3 regions of the Halomonas pelophila genome follow, and region 2 is predicted to be linked to each of the others. Evidence: riboswitches for the same ligand, from Rfam matches in the RefSeq annotation. Region 2 holds a riboswitch; each other region holds the start of a gene.
The links. Region 2 has a riboswitch for thiamine pyrophosphate ahead of thiO (glycine oxidase ThiO). Riboswitches for the same ligand answer to the same signal wherever they lie in the genome.
Positions count from the first base shown of each region.

Region 1 (4,282 bases), on a different contig from region 2:
TCTCGTAGCTGATCATCAGCTGACGATTAGCGGATTTCGTCAGACCGCCAGCCTCTAGCGAGTACCAGAACCCACCCTCATCGCTAGTCCCATCGGCATAGATGTTGGTGCGGCCCTGTTTGGGCACGACCGTCTTGATGCTCAAGATGCCGTCTGGCATCTGTTTGGGCTTAAAGATGCCGATGGCGCGACTGGCAAGGTAGATAGCGCCATCATCGAAGGGCAGCGGTTCGGCAATCGCATTCCAGGACACATCACCGGACGGTGCTTGAGATATGGCCTCCAACCTCTTGAATGCGGCTTGTCGAATACGGAGATCGATATTCAGCAAGGGGGCGTCCTGAGAAGCAGAGTTAGTATCTACAAATACTAATCAAGTCCTCGTGATTTAACACTCCTCCAATAGCTGCAGCACCGGCGTCAGCTGGCTCTCGTGCAGCAGCAGCAGGCTGTCGGCTTTCTCATTCTCGCGGGGCGCCACCACGGCGAATTCGCCCTCCTCGAGGTGGAACTCGTGGATCTCACGTTGCCCCTGCGGCGTCTGGCAGCGAATCGCGCGGTAGGCATCATCTTCGCTGTAGGTGAGACGGTGGTAGACCTTGAAGAAGGTGTAGAGGGTCAGGCCCTGGCGGAAGGCGGGCCAGCGCGCGGGGATGGTGCGGGTCTCCTCGTCGAGGGCCTGGCCTTCGGCCTCGGCGGCGGCGAGGGCCCGGGCCAGGGGCTTGGCGAGCAGCTCGGTGCCGTCGCAGGGCAGCGGCTGCCCACCCTCGAAGGCCCGGCGGTAGTCGTCGGCCACCCGGCGCAGCGCGGCCAAGGAGTCCAGCCGATGGTCGCTGTGGCAGAGCTCGGCGGGCTCGAAGCTGCCGTTCTGCCAGCCGTGGATGACGCGCAGCACCAGCCGACCCTCGTGCATCGGCGCCAGGATCAGCGCCTCGGTCGCCACGCGCAGATGCAGCAGGCGCTCGGTGGCGGCGTTGTCGAAGGCGCTGTAGGGATCGACGAAGATCCCGTGCAGGCGTCCGGGGGCGTGTTCCTTGGCTTCGGTGTAGGGCATCTCGGGGCTCCGGCACGGGTGGTCGTCACGCTGGGGCGACGTTATGATGCCCCTTGATCCTGTCTCTATCGGCCGTTACGGCGCGGGCTTGAGTCGCGATCCCACAATCCATTCACTGTCGCCAGGGGAGTCTCGCTGCCGCACACGTCGGCCGGGGCTGAGAGAGCGCATGGCGCTGACCCTGGAACCTGATCCGGTTCATACCGGCGGAGGAAGTGCGACATGCCTGTCCTGACGTCTGCCGTGCTCGGCGCGGCGCTGCTGTGCTTTGCATTCCTGGGCCTCAAGGCCCGCCGGGCCGATGGCCCCCTCGACGACTACGTCACCGCGCGCAACTCCCAGAGTGCCTCGACCCTGGGGCTTTCCTTCCTGGCCTCGGGGATGGGCGCCTGGATCCTCTTCGCGCCCCCCGAGATCGGCGCCTTCGTCGGCCCGCTGGCGCTGGCCGGCTATGCCGTGGGCTCGGCGCTGCCATTCATCGTGCTGGGGCTCTATGGCCCGGCGATCCGCCGCCACCTGCCGGAAGGGCGCAGCATCGGCGAGTTCGCCGAGGCCTGCTATGGCGCCGGGGTGCGGCGCTGGGTGTCGCTGGTCTCCGTGCTCTACATGGCCTGTTTCCTGGCCGCGGAGCTGACCGCCGTCGGGGCCATCACCGCGCTGCTCTCCGAGGTGCCACCGGCGCTGGTGGTGATCGGCGTGGCGATCTCCACGCTGCTCTACACCGCAGTGGGCGGGCTGCGGGCGAGCCTTGCCACCGACCGCTGGCAGGCCTGGCTGCTGATCGCCCTGCTGGCCCTGGTCGGCGGGGTGGCGCTTGCGCGCCTGCCCGAGATGCCGGTGGCGGCGGCCCTGCCGTCGATCCCGGCGGGCGATGCGCTCTCCGTGGCGCTGACCCTGGTGATCGCGGTGACGGCGGCGAACCTCTTTCATCAGGGCTACTGGCAGCGGGTCTGGGCGGCGCGGGACGACCGTGCCCTGGGCCGCGGCGCCTGGCTCGGCGGCGGCATCACCGTGCTGGTGGTGATGGTGATCGGCGGGCTCGGCATGCTGGCCGCCATGGCCGGCGTGGCGCTTGGCGAGCCGCCGATTCCTTTCTTCGCGCTGCTTTCCGAGGCGCCGGACTGGCTGGCGCTGCCGGCGCTGGTGCTGGCGGTCACCCTGGTGGCCTCCAGCGTCGATACCCTGCAGAACGGCATCGCCTCGCTGGTGGTGGCGGGGTCCGGTCGCCGCGGCCTCTCCATCGGCGCGGCGCGCCTGGCCACCGTGGCGCTGATGGTGCCGGTGGTGATCGTGGCGCTTCAGGGGCTCTCGGTGCTGCGCCTGTTCCTGATCGCCGACCTGCTCTGCGCGGCCATCGTGGTGCCGGTGCTGCTGGGCCTGTGGTCGCGGATGAGTGCCACCGCCGCGGTGGCCGGCGGCGTGGCGGGCATGCTCGGCGCCATCCTGCCGGGCTGGGTGGCCCAGGGCAGCCTCGCCGCCGGCGTGCTGGCGGCGAGCTTCCCCGGCAGCATTCCGACCCTGCCGCCATTCCTCGGCGCGCTGCTGCTCTCCAGCCTGGTCAGCCTGCTGATCGCCGGGCTTCGGCCGGCACGGCGGGCGCGTCCGGCCTGAGACGTTGCCACTTCGCGGGCGGGCGCCCACCCTGAGAGGGTCGATCCGCGTTGTCGAGGAACCGCCCCATGCCAGTCTGGTCACCGGTGCGCCTAGGGGGGCTCGTCCTGTTCGGGCTGCTGACGGGCTGTGCCGCCGGCCCCGATTGGCGTTCGGAGATGGCCTTCCGCGACCCGTTGAACGCCCGCTGCCTGGAGCGGCTGACCGCCTTCGATGCGGTAGTGGCCGACGCCGGGGTGAGCGATGCCGGGGCGGCGCGGGTGGCCGGCTTCCCCTACCTGCGCGTCGACCGGCTGCTCGCAAGCTTCGATGACGAGCTCGACACCCCCGCGGCCTTCGCCGACTGGGTGACCCGGATGCGTGAGCTGGACGGCGAGGCGCGCGTCATCGAGGCCGCCAACCTGCCGGCATCCGACCGGCACGCGCTGTCGCCTCCCTCCGGCGCGGCCGCGGCCGTCAACGCCTGCGCCACGCGCCTGATGGAGCGTGAGCTGCTGGCCGAGCAGGGCACGGGGCTTGCCCGCGAGCGGCTGCGGGCGGCGGTCGAGGCCCCTGACCACTACCTGACCTGGCGCCGGGCGCTGGGGCTCTATCCCCTTTCCCGCCTTGGCCTGGCGGTCGGTTACAACCGCTGGAAGGCGGGCTATCTGGAGACCTTCGAGGCACCATTCGCGACGATGCCGGCCGAGGCGCCCCTGGTCCGCTATGCGCCGCCCGGCCGGCTCCGGGAGGCCGCCGTCGCCGCTCGGTGGCTGCGCGAGGCGCCGCGCAGCCCACTCGGCTTCGTCGAGCTGGATCGCGAGGCGCTGCTGCGCCTGGCAGCGCACCATGCCCCGGTGTTTCTCGTCGAGACCCGGGGGCACGACGACCGGTTCGGCGCGCCCTACTGGTTTGCCGGCCCAGAGGGCCCATTGCCGCTGGTGGACACCACCCGTCCCGTGGCCGACGTGCGATTGAGCCATACGCGCTTCGAGGGTGAGCTGCTGGCCCAGCTGGTCTACACCCTGTGGTTCCCGGCGCGAACGCGGCAGGGCGCGCTGGATCTGCTCGGCGGTCGCCTCGACGGCCTGGTGTGGCGCGTCACCCTCGATGAACGGGGACGACCGCTGATCCACGACAGCATCCATCCCTGTGGTTGCTACCACCTCTTTTTTCCCGTGCCGCCCCTCGAGCGTGTCGCGGTGGCCGCGGACGCGGACCTGCGCGAGGCGCCGCTGACGCCCACCGAGGCCCCCCGACTGGTGGCGGGGCAGCGGCTCGCGGTGCGCGTCGCCGCCGTCAGCCATTTCGTGGAGAACCTGGGGGTGGCGGAGCCCCGGGTCGACGTGGCTGAGGCGCGCCGCTACGCGCTCGAGGCGGTGTCCACACCGCCCGACCATGGTCGGCGCTCCCTGGCGCTGCCCGGTGGCGGACGACGCAGCCTCTATGGTCCCGAGGGTCTGGTGTCGCATACTGGGCGCCTCGAGCGATTCCTGCTGTGGCCATCGGGCATCCTGAGCCCCGGCGCCATGCGCCAGTGGGGGACCCATGCCACCGTTTTCGTGGGCCGACGCCATTTCGATGACCCCCGGCTGTTCGAGGCGGCCTTCGAACGGCCGGCCTCGTCCTTCGCCGCGA
Region 1 is NZ_JBEGCI010000007.1:163,095-167,376, reverse strand. Features, by position in the region: gene ABE957_RS10005 (HNH endonuclease) at 1-331, opposite strand, end outside; gene ABE957_RS10000 (hypothetical protein) at 389-1,054, opposite strand; TPP riboswitch at 1,168-1,287, shown strand; gene ABE957_RS09995 (SLC5/6 family protein) at 1,277-2,665, shown strand; gene ABE957_RS09990 (hypothetical protein) at 2,734-4,282, shown strand, end outside.
Region 1: it holds a riboswitch for thiamine pyrophosphate, as region 2 does, so the genes downstream of both, ABE957_RS09995 (SLC5/6 family protein) here and thiO (glycine oxidase ThiO) in region 2, are expected to answer to the same signal.

Region 2 (4,282 bases):
GGAGCGACCCCATGGCCATCCGCCATTTTCTCACCCTGCTTGACCTCAGTCCGGACGAGCTGCGCTACCTGATCCAGCGCGCCATCTCGATCAAGAACGGCCTGAAGACCCACGGGCCCACCTATACCCCGTTCGCCAATCGAACCCTGGCGATGATCTTCGAGAAATCCTCGACGCGCACCCGGGTCTCCTTCGAGACCGCCATGGCGCAGTTCGGCGGCCACGCGCTGTTCCTGTCGTCGCGCGACACCCAGCTCGGCCGCGGCGAGCCGATCGGCGACACCGCCCGCGTGCTCTCGGAGATGGTCGACGCGGTGATGATCCGCACCTTCTCCCACCAGGGGCTTGCAGACTTCGCCTCGGCAAGCGCGGTGCCGGTCATCAACGCCCTAACCGACGACTACCACCCCTGCCAGCTGCTCGCCGACGTGATGACCTGGACAGAGCTGCGCGGCAGCGTCAAGGATCGCACCGCCGTGTGGATCGGCGATGGCAACAACATGTGCCACTCCTGGATCAACGCCGCCCGCCAGTTCGACTTCCGGCTGCGCATCTGCTGTCCCGAGGGCTACGAGCCGCGCCAGGACATCCTCGATGCCGCCGGCGACCGGGTGAGCATCGTGCGCGACCCCAGGGAAGCCGTCGCCCAGGCCGACCTGATCACCACCGACGTCTGGGCCTCCATGGGCCAGGAAGAGGAGCAGGCCAAGCGCGAGGCGGACTTCGCCGGCCTGCAGGTCACCGAGGAGCTGCTCGATCGGGCCCGGGAAGACGCTCTCTTCCTGCATTGCCTGCCCGCCCACCGCGGCGAGGAGATCAGCGACACCCTGCTCGACGACCCGCGCGCCGTGGTCTGGCAGGAGGCGGGCAACCGCCTGCACGCCCAGAAGGCGCTGCTCGAGTTCCTGCTGCTGGGACGCGTGGAGAGCTGACGAAGGACGCGACGAGGGTCGTCTTATACCTTGGTATGACATCGACCTTCGTCGCATGTATAATGCGCCGCAGCAATCCCGCTCAGGAGATGCGGCAGCATGAATCATTCCCACCCCAGCCCCAGCGGCATGCAGCGCAGCCTGCGCCAGTGCCTCTCCCACATGGCCGCCATGCTCTATCGCCACGGCCATGTGCTCGAGACGGTCACCATCAGCCATCGCGGCCTCGATCGCCGGGCCCTGAAGACCCTGGATGCGGCCACCAGCGACTGGGCGCCCTGCCAGACGATCCTCGAGAACAGCCAGGCCGCCACCTGGAACGACCAGCAGCGCCTGGTACTCACCGGCCTCGGCCGCGAGCTGCTGTTCGACATGTTCGGCGAAGGGGCCGCCGACTGCGCCTGAGCCCGATGCCGGGCTAGCGTATCGAGACCAGCCTCGAGACCAGACCTGAAGACCAAGCCCTTAAGACCAGGCCCAGAAAAATGCCCGGGCGCGCACGTGATTGCGCGCCCGGGCATTTTTGGTTAGGTTGTGACGACTTGTCGGGGAGCCCCGGTACGCTCATGGAGACGTGCACGGGGGCTGAGATCGGTACGGCCGAACCCGTTGAACCTGATCAGGTTGATGCCTGCGGAGGGAACAAGCTGTCGTATCGTCTAGCAGCTAGCAGCCCCCTTTCGTCATCCAGCCTGTTCCTCCACGTCTTCTGCTGGATGGACAACGCCATGACACACCCCACCGAGAGTACCATCGCCGTGGCCGGCGCCGGCCTGCTGGGCCGCCTGGTCGCCTGGCAACTCCTTCGCGACGGCCATGCCGTCACCCTCTATGACGCCGGCGACCTGGAACAGCCCGCCGCGGCCGCCTGGACGGCGGCCGGCATGGTCGCGCCGCTGTGCGAGACGGCGGTCTCCGAGCGCAGCGTCTATGAGATGGGTCAGTTCGCCCTGGCCCAGTGGCCGCGCTGGCTTGAGGCGCTCGACGCTACCGCCCTGTGGCACCATCAGGGCAGCCTGATGGTGGCCCACGCCCAGGACATGGGGGAACTCACCCAGTTCCGCCGCGACCTCACCCACGTGCTCGGCGACGAGCCGGCCTGCCAGGCGCTGGACGACGCCGAGATCCACCGGCTGGAGCCCGACCTGGCGGCGGGCTTCCGCCAGGGCCTCTACCTGCCGGACGAGGCCCACCTGGACAACCGCGCCCTGCTCGAGCGGCTGCTGGCCGAGATCCGCCGCCTGGGCGGCACCTGCCACGCCCACTGCCCGGTGGACACCTTCCCCGGGGAGATCGAGACCCGCGACGGCCGGCGCGCCTTCGACCTGGTCGTCGACTGTCGCGGCACCGGCGCCCGCCAGCACCACGCCAGCCTGCGCGGCGTGCGCGGCGAGACGCTGCACGTGCAGACCGCGGAGATTCGGCTCTCGCGCCCGGTGCGCCTGATGCATCCGCGCTACCAGCTCTATGTGGTCCCCAAGCCCGACCAGCGCTTCGTCATCGGCGCCACCCAGATCGAGAGCGAGGACCGCTCTCCCGTCTCGCTGCAGTCCTCCCTGGAGCTGGGCAGCGCCCTCTACACCCTGTCGCCGGCCTTCGCCGAGGCACGCATCCTGGAACAGGGGGTCAACCTGCGCCCCGCCTTCCGGGACAACCTTCCCCATGTCACCCAGCGTGACGGCCTGATCACCGCCAACGGCCTGTTCCGCCACGGCTACCTGCTGGCACCGGCGGTGGCCTGCCACCTGCTGGCCACCATCCGCGGCCGGGGCGAGACGCCCTTCGCCGAGACCCTGACGGGACATCCCCCCCAGGAGAGCGCTGCATGAACGAGATCACCCTGAGCCTCAACGACGAGGCCACCCGCCTGCCGGCCGACACGGCGCTGGCGGACGCCCTGGACGCCTGGCACTACACGGAGCGTCGCGTCGCCGTGGCGATCAACGGCGAGTTCGTGCCCCGCTCGGCCTACCCCGAGCGGGTCCTTAGGGACCGCGATCGCATCGATATCGTGGCCCCGGTGGGAGGCGGCTGATGAACGTATCACACGACGACATCCTGACTCTCTACGGCGAGACCTTCTCCAGCCGCTTCCTGCTGGGCACGGCCCTCTACTCGTCGCCCGCGGTGATGCAGGAGTCCATTCAGGCCGCCGGCTGCGACATGGTGACCCTGGGGCTGCGCCGCCAGAATCCCGCCGAGGGCGACGGCGACGCCTTCTGGCAGATCCTGCGCGACAGCGGCTGCCGGCTGCTGCCCAACACCGCCGGCTGCCGCTCGGCCCGGGAGGCCATCACCCTGGCCCAGATGTCCCGGGAGATGTTCGACACGCCCTGGATCAAGGTCGAGGTGATCGGCGACGACTACAACCTGCAGCCGGACCCCTTCGGCCTGCTGGAGGCCTGCCGGACGCTGATCGACGACGGCTTCAAGGTGCTGCCCTACTGCACCGACGACCTGGTGCTCTGCCAGCGCCTGCGCGACGCGGGCTGCCAGGCGCTGATGCCCTGGGGCGCGCCCATCGGCACCGGCCGCGGCCTGATGAATCGCTACGCCCTGCAGACACTTCGCCAGCGCCTCGACGTGCCGCTGATCATCGACGCCGGCCTCGGCGCCCCCTCCCAGGCCGCCGAGGCCATGGAGATGGGCTTCGACGGGGTGCTGCTCAACACCGCCGTGGCCAAGGCCCACCGGCCGGCGCTGATGGCCGAGGCCTTCGCCGAGGCGATCGCTGCCGGGCGCAAGGCGTATCGCGCCGGACTGATGCAGCAGCGCCAGACCGCCAGCCCCAGCACGCCGACGGTGGGGCAGCCGTTCTGGCATAGCGGCGGCTGACGGGCAGCGCCGCAGCCACCGACGAACCGACCCGCGCAGCGGCCGAAAGGGATGACGCCGGGTCGGGGAAGTCTGCTATCGTCGGGTCGAATCGACAGCGACGACAGGAGGCACCCCGTGAGCAGCGAACGCGTTCCCCAGACCATGGCGGCCATGCTGCTGACCGGGCATGGCGACGTCGACCGCCTGGCCTATCGCATCGACGTGCCCGTGCCGGCCCCGGCCCGCGGCGAGGTGCTGGTGAAGGTCACGGCGACGGCCAAGAACAACACCGACCGCAAGGCCCGCGAGGGCCTCTACCCCACCAAGGACAAGGGCGAGGTGACCTCCTTCGCCATGGGCGGCTCGCCGACCCTGACCTTCCCGCGCATCCAGGGGGCCGACGTGGCCGGGCGCGTCGTCGCCGTGGGCGGGGGCGTGCCGGCCTCGCGCATCGGCGAGCGCGGCCTGCTCGACTTCAACCTCTACCCCGATGAGCGCCGCGATCTCAACCTGATGCCGGACTACTACGGCCA
Region 2 is NZ_JBEGCI010000010.1:80,192-84,473, reverse strand. Features, by position in the region: gene argF (ornithine carbamoyltransferase) at 12-932, shown strand; gene ABE957_RS12350 (hypothetical protein) at 1,032-1,337, shown strand; TPP riboswitch at 1,469-1,591, shown strand; gene thiO (glycine oxidase ThiO) at 1,661-2,761, shown strand; gene thiS (sulfur carrier protein ThiS) at 2,758-2,967, shown strand; gene ABE957_RS12335 (thiazole synthase) at 2,967-3,767, shown strand; gene ABE957_RS12330 (alcohol dehydrogenase catalytic domain-containing protein) at 3,912-4,282, shown strand, end outside.

Region 3 (4,282 bases), on a different contig from region 2:
CCCAGGTGGGCGATGAGCCAGCCGCCGTGGCGGCGCTCGCTCAGGGCAGCGACCCGCGCGCTCACGTAGGCATGGCTGCTGCCATGGAAGCCGTAGCGTCGAATGCCATGACGGCGGTAGAGCGTGTCCGGCAGGGCGTAGCGGTAGGCCCGCGGGGGCAGGGTCTGATGGAAGGCGGTATCGAAGACAGCCACCTGGGGCAGGTCGGGGAACAGCGCCTGGGTGGCTTTGAGCCCCTCGAGGTTGGCCGGGTTGTGCAGCGGCGCCATGGCCACGGTGGCCTCGATGGCGCGCTTCACGGCGGCATCGAGACGGGCGGCGCGGGTGAAGCGCTCGCCGCCGTGGACGACGCGATGGCCCACCGCCACGGGATGTTGCCCCTCGAGGCCCTCGAGGATCGCCGCCATGGCCTCGGCATGGCCGGCCCCGTGCAGCGGCCGCGAGAAGGCGCGTCCTTCGCTGTCCACGCCCTTGAGGCGCGCGTCTTCGCTGCCCAGGCGCTCGGCCAGGCCGGAGAGGCGGGGCTCGCCGGGCGAGGCGGGCACCAGGGCATACTTGATCGACGAAGAGCCGCAGTTGATGACCAGTACCGGGTCGTTCATGGCACATCCTTCTGTGTCGAGGGGCGCGGGGCGTGCGATCGCCTATGAGCGGACGGGCACGGCGCCTGATTCTCGCGAAATTAACACGTTACGAGGCGAGAAACCGTGACATGGATCGAGGGATGGCGACCCGGGCGCCTTGTGCTTTCCTGCTGCTCGCCGTCCCGAGCATTGCACCTTGGTCGAAGGTGTACCAGAATGAAGGCGTGTATGAAAACAGTGTTTTCTAACTGGAGAGCTGCCATGAAGACCTTCACGATCTCTGCCGTATCCGCCGCCCTGCTGTTGGCCGGCACTAGCGCCTTGGCTCAGGGCAGCCCGATGAACTACGACCCGAGCCCCTACCTCGGCGGCGACGTCCTGTTCTGGGAGCTGGATCCGGACCGCGGCCCCAAAGCCGACAGCACCGGCCTGCGCCTGCGCGGCGGCGTGGCCTTCAACGACTACTTCGCCCTGGAGGGTCACCTCGGCGGCGGCGGCTCCGACGGCCCCGTCGAGCTGGACTACCTGGCCGGCGCCTATGCCAAGGGTATCCTGCCCATCACCCCGGACTTCCGCCTCTACGGCCTGGCCGGCTTTACCGAGGTGGACTTCGACCTCGACGAGGAGACCGGCTTCTCCTGGGGCGGCGGCGCCGCGTTCGACGTGGCACCGAACCTCGCCCTCGGCGCCGACTACGTCCGCTACCTGGACGAATCGAACTACACCTTCGATGCCGCGAGCGTGGGGATGACGTACCGCTTCTAAACGCCCGGCGCGCGTTCGCCGCGCCATGAAAAAACGCCCCCGCCGGACAACCGGCGGGGGCGTTTGATTAAGTGAAGGGAGCCCGCGGCCGTCAGGGACAGCGACGGCCGCGGCGTCGCCTCAGACCTCCTTGTAGAGCTCGGCGCCCTCCTGGCGGAACTTCTCGGCCTGCTCCTCCATGCCCTTCATCACCGCCGCCTGGTCGCCGTCGAGTCCCTTCTCCTTGGCGTAGTCGCGGACCTCCTGGCTGATCTTCATCGAGCAGAACTTGGGCCCGCACATGGAGCAGAAGTGCGCCACCTTGGCGGAGTCCTTGGGCAGGGTCTCGTCGTGGTATTCCCGGGCGGTGTCCGGGTCGAGGCCCAGGTTGAACTGGTCCTCCCAGCGGAACTCGAAGCGCGCCTTGGAGAGCGCATTGTCGCGGCGCTGGGCGGCCGGGTGCCCCTTGGCCAGATCGGCGGCGTGGGCGGCGATCTTGTAGGTGATGATGCCGGTCTTGACGTCATCCTTGTTGGGCAGGCCCAGGTGCTCCTTGGGCGTCACATAGCAGAGCATGGCGCAGCCGTACCAGCCGATCATCGCCGCGCCGATGCCGGAGGTGATGTGGTCATAGCCCGGAGCGATGTCGGTGGTCAGCGGCCCCAAAGTGTAGAAGGGCGCCTCGTCGCACTCCTCGAGCTGCTTGTCCATGTTCTCCTTGATCAGGTGCATGGGCACGTGGCCCGGCCCCTCGATCATCACCTGGACGTCGTGCTGCCAGGCGATGCGGGTCAGCTCGCCCAGGGTCTCGAGCTCGGCGAACTGCGCCTCGTCGTTGGCGTCGGCCACCGAGCCCGGGCGCAGGCCGTCGCCCAGCGAGAAGGCCACGTCGTAGCGCTTGCAGATCTCGCAGATCTCCTCGAAGTGGGTGTAGAGGAAGCTCTCCCGGTGATGGAAGAGGCACCACTTGGCCATGATCGACCCGCCCCGGGAGACGATGCCGGTGACCCGCTTGGCGGTCAGCGGCACGTAGCGCAAGAGCACCCCGGCGTGGATGGTGAAGTAGTCCACGCCCTGCTCGGCCTGCTCGATCAGGGTGTCGCGGAACACCTCCCAGGTGAGGTCCTCGGCCACACCGTTGACCTTCTCCAGTGCCTGGTAGATCGGCACGGTACCGATCGGCACCGGGGCGTTACGGATGATCCACTCGCGGGTCTCGTGGATGTTCTGCCCGGTGGAGAGGTCCATGATGGTATCCGAGCCCCAGCGGATGCCCCAGGTCATCTTGTCGACCTCGTCCTCGATGGAGGAGGTGACCGCCGAGTTGCCGAGGTTGCCGTTGATCTTCACCAGGAAGTTGCGGCCGATGATCATCGGCTCGGACTCCGGGTGATTGATGTTGCAGGGGATGATCGCCCGGCCGGCGGCCACCTCGTCGCGTACGAACTCCGGGGTGATCTCCTCGGGAAGGCGGGCGCCGAAGCCCTGGCCGGCGTGCTGGTGGCCGAGGATGCGCTCGACCTCCTCGCTGCCGAGCGCCTGGCGGCGCTGGTTCTCGCGAATGGCGATGAACTCCATCTCCGGGGTGATGATGCCCTGGCGGGCGTAGTGGAGCTGGGTGACGTTCTTCCCTTCCTTGGCGCGACGGGGCGTGCGGGTCAGGTCGAAGCGCAGGTTGGCGAGCATCGGGTCGTTGGCCCGGCGCCGGCCGTACTCGGAGGTCGGGCCGTCGAGGCGCTCGGTGTCGCCGCGCTCCTCGATCCAGGCGCGGCGCAGCTCGGGAAGGCCCTGGCGCAGGTCGATCTCGGCCTCGGGGTCGGTGTAGGGGCCGGAGGTGTCATAGACCAGCAACGGCGGGTTGGCCTCGTCCTCCCCGGAGGTCCTGGTCGGCGAGAGACTGATCTCGCGGAACGGGACCCGAATGTCGGGGCGCGAGCCCTCGACGTAGATCTTGCGCGAGCCGGGTAGCGGCTGGATGGCGGCCTCGTCGACGCGGGCGCTCTCGGCGAGGAAATGGGCGGTCTTGCTCATTGGTGTTCTCCCTTGGATTGTCGGGGTCTTGTTCAGGGAGGACACAGGCGGGAAGGACAGGGGCCGGGCGTCAGGGGGCACGCGGCCTGTCGCTTGATCCCTACGCTGGTCCTAGCCAGTTCAGGTTCAACGGGATCCATGCTGGCAAGCGCATGGTCTCAGCCGTCATCAACGGCGCCCCGTCAAGCGTTGGTGGTCGGGCAATCTCGCGATTCCCCTTCTATCCCGTGGGTGGGCGGCCTGACCAGAACCAGCCCGGGACGTCAGGTAGGGCCAGCTCAGAGGCGCTGATCTAGCCCCATCTGCCAGAAGTCGATCTCGAGCCGGGTGGCGTCGCGGAACACCGCGGTGAGCTCGGCGAAGCGCGCCGGCGTCACCTCCGCCAGCCGGGCGTCGAGCCAGGCGCGCTCGTCCGCCATGGCCTGCTGGAAGGCCTCGCTCTCGTACATGGCGATCCAGGCGTCATAGGGGTTCGCCTCGCCGCGCACCGTGGTGGCGCGGCCATTGAGCCACTGGGCGATCTCGCCGTAGCCGACCAGGCAGGGGGCGAGGGCCACGTGCAGGTCGAGCAGGTCGCCGCGATGGCCGGTGTCCAGCACGTAGCGCGTGTAGGCAAGCGTAGCGCGGGCCTCCGGCAGGCGCGCCAGGTCCTGCTCGGAGATGCCCCAGCCGCGGCAGTAGTCCACGTGCAGCCCCAGCTCCACGTCGAGGATGGTCTTGAGGCCCTCGAAGGCGTGGCGCAGCTCGCTGAGGTCGCGGCTCTTGTAGGCGGCCAGGGCGTAGGCCCGGGCGAAGTGGATCAGGAACAGGTAGTCCTGCTGGAGGTAGTGGCGAAAGGCGCCTTCCTCGAGAGTGGCATCGCCGAGCCGGCGCACGAAGTCGTGCTCGATATAGGCGCCCCAGTCGTCCTGGCAGGCCGCGGT
Region 3 is NZ_JBEGCI010000003.1:38,603-42,884, forward strand. Features, by position in the region: gene ABE957_RS03630 (acetate/propionate family kinase) at 1-602, opposite strand, end outside; gene ABE957_RS03635 (porin family protein) at 846-1,349, shown strand; gene thiC (phosphomethylpyrimidine synthase ThiC) at 1,470-3,359, opposite strand; TPP riboswitch at 3,440-3,551, opposite strand; gene tenA (thiaminase II) at 3,638-4,282, opposite strand, start outside.
Region 3: it holds a riboswitch for thiamine pyrophosphate, as region 2 does, so the genes downstream of both, thiC (phosphomethylpyrimidine synthase ThiC) here and thiO (glycine oxidase ThiO) in region 2, are expected to answer to the same signal.